2 regions of the Isoptericola sp. b515 genome follow, and region 2 is predicted to be linked to the other one. Evidence: predicted binding sites of a transcription regulator. Region 2 holds the regulator's gene; the other holds the start of a gene.
The links. The regulator HrcA, encoded in region 2, represses chaperone genes, less so after heat shock. The targets are predictions, from matches to a motif close to TTNGCACTCGNNNNNNNCGAGTGCNAA.
Positions count from the first base shown of each region.

Region 1: groES (co-chaperone GroES) is a predicted target of HrcA. The motif match lies at 1,477-1,503, and genes of this name have one in related genera.

Region 1 covers NZ_JAUQYR010000001.1:225,035-228,438, forward strand. Annotated here, with positions in the region: gene Q6350_RS00910 (MerR family transcriptional regulator) at 1-417, opposite strand, end outside; gene Q6350_RS00915 (WhiB family transcriptional regulator) at 620-919, shown strand; gene groES (co-chaperone GroES) at 1,069-1,365, opposite strand; gene Q6350_RS00925 (class I SAM-dependent methyltransferase) at 1,541-2,767, shown strand; gene Q6350_RS00930 (glutamate--cysteine ligase) at 2,814-3,404, shown strand, end outside.
Region 2 covers NZ_JAUQYR010000003.1:448,542-451,945, forward strand. Annotated here, with positions in the region: gene dnaJ (molecular chaperone DnaJ) at 1-1,067, opposite strand, end outside; gene hrcA (heat-inducible transcriptional repressor HrcA) at 1,117-2,157, opposite strand; gene Q6350_RS11155 (LuxR family transcriptional regulator) at 2,404-3,404, shown strand, end outside.

The DNA of each region.
Region 1 (3,404 bases), on a different contig from region 2:
GCCGCCACCGGGCAGCGCCCGCAGGTGGGCCCGCCCTGCTCGGGCGGCGGAGTCCGCCGAGTCCGCGGACTCCTCGGCCTCGTCGGCGGCCGCGTCCTCGGGCGGGCTCGGCGGCGCGGACCGACGGGCCTCCTCGAGCTCGTCGACGTCCGCCTCGAGGGCGGCCTGGGCGGCGTCGACCGGGGCGACGCCCTCGAGCGTGAGCCGTCGCATGACGAGCAGCCGGGCGACGTCCTCGGGGGTGTAGCGCCGGTGGGAGCCGGCCGTGCGGTCCGAGGGGCCGAGACCGTAACGACGGTCCCACGTGCGCAGCGTGGCGGGGGCCACGCCGAGGCGCCGCGCGACGGCCGCGACCGCGAGCCCGGGGCCGGACGGACGCGTAGCCCCGGCATCCTGGACGGGTCGCGAACGGGTCATGCGTCGATTCTGCCCAGGGGTTCCCGGGACCGCCACCGCGCCGGGTGGCCCGTCTCACCTTGAGTCCGAATCGATCATCGAACCTGGTCATGAAGCGATAGCAAGCGGTTCAGGCCCTGGTCACCCCTTTTCACCCACACCCACTTCAATCGGGTCGACCTGCTACTTGAACAACTTCTGCACAACTTGTAGGTTGTTCGCCATGACGGAGATCTCGCGGTTGCCAGGACCGGTTATGGAGTTGTGGGAGTGGCAGTACCAGGGGTCGTGCCGTGACGCGGACGACACCCTCTTCTTCCACCCCGAGGGTGAGCGCGGATCCACCCGCCGACGACGCGCGGAGGCCGCCAAGGCGATCTGCCGCAGCTGCCCGGTGATGATGGAGTGCCGCGAGCAGTCGCTGCGGGTCCGGGAGCCGTACGGCGTCTGGGGCGGCCTGAGCGAGGACGAGCGGTCGGCGATCCTCAGCGGTCGCGACCGCGAGCACAAGAAGGCGAGCTGAACCGACCTCGGTCGACGGCCGGTCGCACCCCCTCGCCCGCGCCCCCGTCCGAGCAGACGACGAGAGCCCCGCACCGGATCGGTGCGGGGCTCTCGTGCGGGGAGGGGGACCCGGCCGTCAGGCCAGGGCTCCCGCCCGGCGTCGCGGCGTCAGCCGACGACGACGGCGAGGATGTCGCGCGAGGACAGGACCAGGTAGTCCTCCCCGGCGTACTTGACCTCGGTGCCGCCGAACTTGCTGTAGATGACCTTGTCGCCGACCTTCACGTCGACCGGGACGCGCTCGCCCTTGTCGTTGAAGCGGCCGTCACCCACGGCCAGGACCTCGCCCTCCTGGGGCTTCTCCTTGGCGGTGTCCGGGATGACCAGGCCGGAAGCGGTCGTGGTCTCGGCCTCGACGGCCTTGACGACGATCCGGTCCTCGAGCGGCTTGATGGGGACCGACACGTCGGACCTCCTTGTTCGCGATGACTAGCGTTGACTGGGTCGCGCCCGGCCGCTGTCCGTCGTCGCGGGTGCCGGCACAGCGCGTGCGCTGGGACCAAATCTAGGCAGCCCTTAGCACTCTGACAAGTCGAGTGCCAGAAGCGGTCCCGTCGGGACGGCCTGAGAGCATGGACGGATGGACGTGGCCTCGCTCAGCAAGCTTCTCAGCCCCGAGGGCTGGACCCTGCTCAACGACCTCCCCCCGTACGAGGAGTCGCAGGCCATGGCCCTGGCGACGCGGATGCGCGCCGAGGGTGTCGATCCGGACCTCGCGGCCGCGGCCCTCACGCAGTCCCGGCTCCGCGCCCGTGCCCGGGCCAAGCTCGGCCCGTTCGCCGACGGGATGCTGTTCACGCCGGACGGGCTGGAGCAGGCGACCCGGCTGACCGTCGCCGCCGTGCACGCCCGCCGGTACCTGGCCGCGGAGGTGCACAAGGTCGCCGACCTGACCTGCGGTCTCGGCGCCGACGCCCTCGCCTTCGCGGGCGTGGGCCTGCAGGTGCTGGCCACCGACGTCGACGAGGTCACCGCCGCGCTGGCGACCGTGAACCTGCGAGCCTTTCCCGAGGCCGAGGTCCGCCACGGGGACGGGCTGGCGCTGGACCTGGTCGCCGAGGGCGTCGACGGGGTGTACGCCGACCCGGCCCGCCGGACGCGCGGCGGCCGGCGCGTGTTCGACCCGTCGGCCTGGGCCCCGCCGCTGGACGCCGTGTGGGGGCTGCGGGACCAGGTCCCCGCCATCGGCATCAAGGTCGGCCCCGGCATCGGCCATCAGGGCCTGCCCGAGGACGCCGAGACCCAGTGGGTCTCCGTGGACGGCGACGTCGTCGAGGCCGGCCTGTGGTTCGGGCCGCTCGCGCCCGACGGCCCCGGACGCTCGGCCCTGATCCTGCGCACCGAGGACGGCGGCACCGTCTCGCGGCTCGTGCGTCCCGGCGCCGAGGGCGTCGACCTCGCCCCCGACGTCGGGGCGGTCGGCTCGTACCTGTACGAGCCGGACGGGGCCGTGGTCCGCGCCGGGCTCGTCGCGCACGCCGCCGCCGAGCTCGACGGCCGGCTGGTGGACCGGACCATCGCCTACGTCACCACCGACGCCCCGGCGGCGGCGCCTCCCCCGGGCACCGCGCCGCTGGCCACCGGCTACCGGGTGCTGGACGTCATGCCGTTCAACCTCAAACGGCTCAAGGCCTACCTGCGCGAACGGGGCGTCGGCCGGCTGACCGTGAAGAAACGCGGCACCGCCGTGACCCCCGAGCAGCTGCGGGCCCAGCTCTCCCTCCGGGGGGACGCCGAGGCCACGCTGGTGCTGACCCGCGTCGCCGGGCGTCAGCACGTCCTCGTGGTGGAGCCGCTGGGGGGCTGATCCCGGCCCCGTGGTGCACCGCCACCACGCGTGGAAGCATGGCTGCATGGTCCTGGAGTTCCAGCCCTCCCGGCGATCGAGCGTCGGCCTCGAGTGGGAGCTGGCGCTCGTCGACGCCGACTCCGGCATCCTGCGCCAGGTGGCCCCTGCCGTCATGGCCGAGCTCGGCCCCGACGCGCGGGCCCGGCACGTCAAGCCCGAGTTCCTGCGCAACACCGTGGAGATCGTCTCGGACGTGTGCGCCACCGTCCCCGGGGCGATCGCCGACCTCGAGAACGGGCTCGCCCGGGTCCAGGAGGTCATCCGCCCCATGCGGGCCGAGCTCATGGGTGCCGGCACCCACCCCTTCGCGCCCTGGTCGCAGCAGCAGGTGACCGACAAGGAGCGGTACGCCACCGTGGTCGACCGCGCCCAGGTCTGGGGCCGCCAGCAGGTGGTCTACGGCGTGCACATGCACGTCGGCGTCGAGGACCGGGCCAAGGTGCTGCCCATCCTGCGCTCGCTGCTGGTCCACGTCGCGCACCTGCAGGCGCTGTCGGCGTCGTCGCCGTACTGGGACGCCGCCGACACCGGCTACGCCTCGATGCGTGCGCTGCTGTTCCAGCAGCTGCCGACGGCGGGGCTGCCCTACCAGTTC
Region 2 (3,404 bases):
GCCAGCCGCGGGTCGGGGCGTTCCTCGCCGCGCAGGTTCGCCAGCCGGCGCAGCAGCTCGGTCTGCTCCTCGTCGAGGGAGGTCGGCACCTGGACCTCGACGTGGACGTTGAGGTCGCCGCGACCGTTGCCGTGCAGGTGCCCCACGCCGAGGCCCTTGAGGGTGACGATCTCGCCGGGCTGGATGCCCGGACGCAGGTCGATCTCCTGCTGGCCGTCGAGGGTGGACAGCTCGAGCACGGTGCCCAGCGCGGCCGCGGTCATCGGCACCGGCAGGGTGCAGTGCAGGTCGTCGCCGCGGCGCACGAACGTGTCGTGGGCCTTCTCCCGGATCTCGACGTACAGGTCGCCCGCCGGACCACCGCCCGGCCCGACCTCGCCCTGGGCGGCGAGCTTGATCCGGGTCCCGGTGTCCACGCCCGCGGGGACGTTGACCGTCAGCGAGCGACGCGAGCGCACCCGGCCCTCGCCGGAGCACTCCGCGCAGGGCTCGGGGATGATCGTGCCGAAGCCCTGGCAGGCCGCGCAGGGCGCCGTCGTCATGACCTGGCCGAGGAACGACCGGGCCACGCGCTGGACGTTGCCCTGGCCGTGGCAGACCTCGCAGGTCCGCACGTCGGTCCCGGGCCGGCACCCGTTGCCGCCGCAGGTGCCGCACACCACGGCGGTGTCGACCTGCAGCTCGCGCTTGCCGCCGAACGTGGCCTCGGAGAGGTCGATGTCCATGCGCACCAGCGCGTCCTGGCCGCGCCGGGCCCGCGGCACGGGACCGCTGGCCTGACCGCCGCCGAAGAACGTCTCGAAGATGTCCTGGAAGCCGAAGCCCTGGCCGAAGCCGGCTCCGGCGCCGCCGCCGGGTGCGCTCGGGTCGACGCCCAGGTCGTACTGCTCGCGCTTCTCGCGGTTCGACAGCACCTCGTAGGCCCGGGCGACGTCCTTGAACCTCTCCTCGCCCTCGGCACCCGCGACGTCGGGGTGGAGCTCGCGCGCCATGCGGCGATAGGCCTTCTTGATCTGCTCGGGAGTGGCGTCACGCTCGACGCCGAGGATCTCGTAGTAGTCGGTCACAGGTCTCTCTTCGGTGACGTGGAGAAAGTCTGGTCAGGGATACCGGTGGTCAGTTCGGCAGCACGCGGGACAGGTAGCGTGCCACGGCGCGGACCGAGGCGATGGTGCCCGGGTAGTCCATGCGGGTGGGGCCGATGGACCCGAGGGAGGCGACGGTGTCGCCGTCGCTACCGTAACCGGAGGCGACGACGGAGGTCTCGGTGAGACCGTCGAGCCGGTTCTCGTGCCCGATCCGCACCCCGACCCCGTCGGTCGCCATCTCGGTGAGGAGCCCGAGCAGCACCACCTGCTCCTCGAGCGCCTCGAGGACGGGGCTCAGCCCCTGCTCGAACGTGGCGCCGGACCGGGCCAGGTTGGCCGTGCCGGCCAGCACGATCCGCTCCTCGTTCTCCTCCCCGAGCGTCTCGACGACGAGGTCCGCCACTGCCTGGGCCACGCCGCTGAGGCGCGGGCCCACGGACTCGACCACGCCGGCGAACACGCCGGTGAGGTCGGCGAGGCGCTTGCCGGCGGCGGCCGCGTTGAACCGGGCCCGCAGCTCGCCGATGGTGCCCTCGTCGAGGTCCGTGCCGGCATCCGTCCCGTCCGGTCGCACCGGCAGCTCGCAGTAGCGCTGCTCGACGCGGCCGGTGTCGGTGATGACCACGACGAGGATCCGGGAGTCCGCCACGGGCACGAGCTCGAGGTGGCGCAGCCCGGACCGCCGCAGCGACGGGTACTGCACGACGGCGACCTGCCCGGTGAGCTGGGCGATGAGCCGCCCCGCGCGCGTCAGGACGTCGTCGAGGTCGATCGCCTCGGACAGGAAGGCCTCGATGGCCCGCTTCTGGGGGACGTTGAGGGGCCGGACCTCGGCGAGCCGGTCGACGAACACCCGGTACCCGGCGTCCGTGGGCACCCGGCCGGCCGACGTGTGCGGCTGGGCGATGTACCCGGCGTCCTCCAGCGCGGCCATGTCGTTGCGGATCGTGGCCGGGGAGACACCGAGACGGTGACGCTCGGTGAGCATGCGCGACCCGACGGGTTCGCGCGTGGTGACGTAGTCCTCGACGATGGCGCGCAGCACCTCGAGCCGACGTTCCTCGCTCACTTCTCGACCTCCCCTCGCTCGGCGCCCCGGGGGGTTTAGCACTCTCCAGGGCTGAGTGCCATCTTACGCGGTTCGTGCGACGGTCCGGCGTCACCCGCCCGTCACCGGTGAGGTACGTCATGCCCGCCCCCGTCGCCGGGCCCCGTCCCCGTGTGCTGTCGACGCTCGTCCGCCCGCGGCACCGCCGGACCGGGGCGGTCCGTCCCGCCCGAGGCGTGCCGTCCCGCAGGCTGGCAGCATGTCCCCATGAGGGTCAGCCAGGTCCCCCTGGTCGGGCGCCGGCCCGAGCTCGCCGCGCTGCGCGACGCCCTCGACGGTGCCACGCACGGCGCGGGGCGATGCCTCGTCGTGGCCGGTGAGGCCGGGATCGGCAAGACGCGCCTCGTCGAGGAGCTCCTCGACGGCGTCGACACCGGCACGACCCTCGTGGCCCGGGGCCAGTGCGCCGACTCCGGCGCGGGCCCCGTGCCCTACGCCGGGCTCGACGGCGTGCTGCGGGACCTGGTCGGCGCGCTCGGTGAGGAGGCGGTGCTGGACGCCGCCGGCCCCGCGGCGGACGCCCTCGGCGTGATCCTGCCCCGGCTGGTGACCGTGCGGCCCGGCGTCGACGGCGGCCGCGTACCGGAGGTGCTCACCGACCTGCTGACGACGGTCTGCGCCCGCCGGACGGTCGTGGTCGTCGTCGAGGACCTGCACTGGTCCGACGACGTCACGCGGACCACCGTCGCGCGGCTCGCCCGCGCCGCCCCGTCCACCCACCTGCTCGTGCTGGTCACCTACCGCAGCGACGACGTCGGCCGGCGCCACCCGCTGCGCACCACCCTGGCCGAGCTCGACCGGGCTCGGCTCGCCGAACGGGTCGAGGTGCCGCGCCTCGCCGACCCGGAGGTCGTCGAGCTCGCACGCGCCGTGCTCCCCGACGCACCGGCCGGCGCGGACCGGACCGGCGCCGGGGGCCTGGGCGAGCTGGTCGAGCGTGCCGAGGGCGTGCCCTTCTACGTCGAGGAGCTCGCCTGCTGCTACGACGGTGACATCCCCGTCTCGCTGCGTGACGTCCTGCTGCTGCGCTACGCGGGCCTGTCGGAGGCGGCGCAGGCGTTCTGCCGGGTGGTCGCCGCCGGCGGGGTCCGCGCCGGCCGTGACGTGCTGGCCGCCGTCCTGGGCGACGAGGCGCTCGAGCGGGCCGAACCCGCTGCGCGCGAGGCCGTCGACGCCCTGGTCCTGCAGGCCGACCCCGACGGCTACGG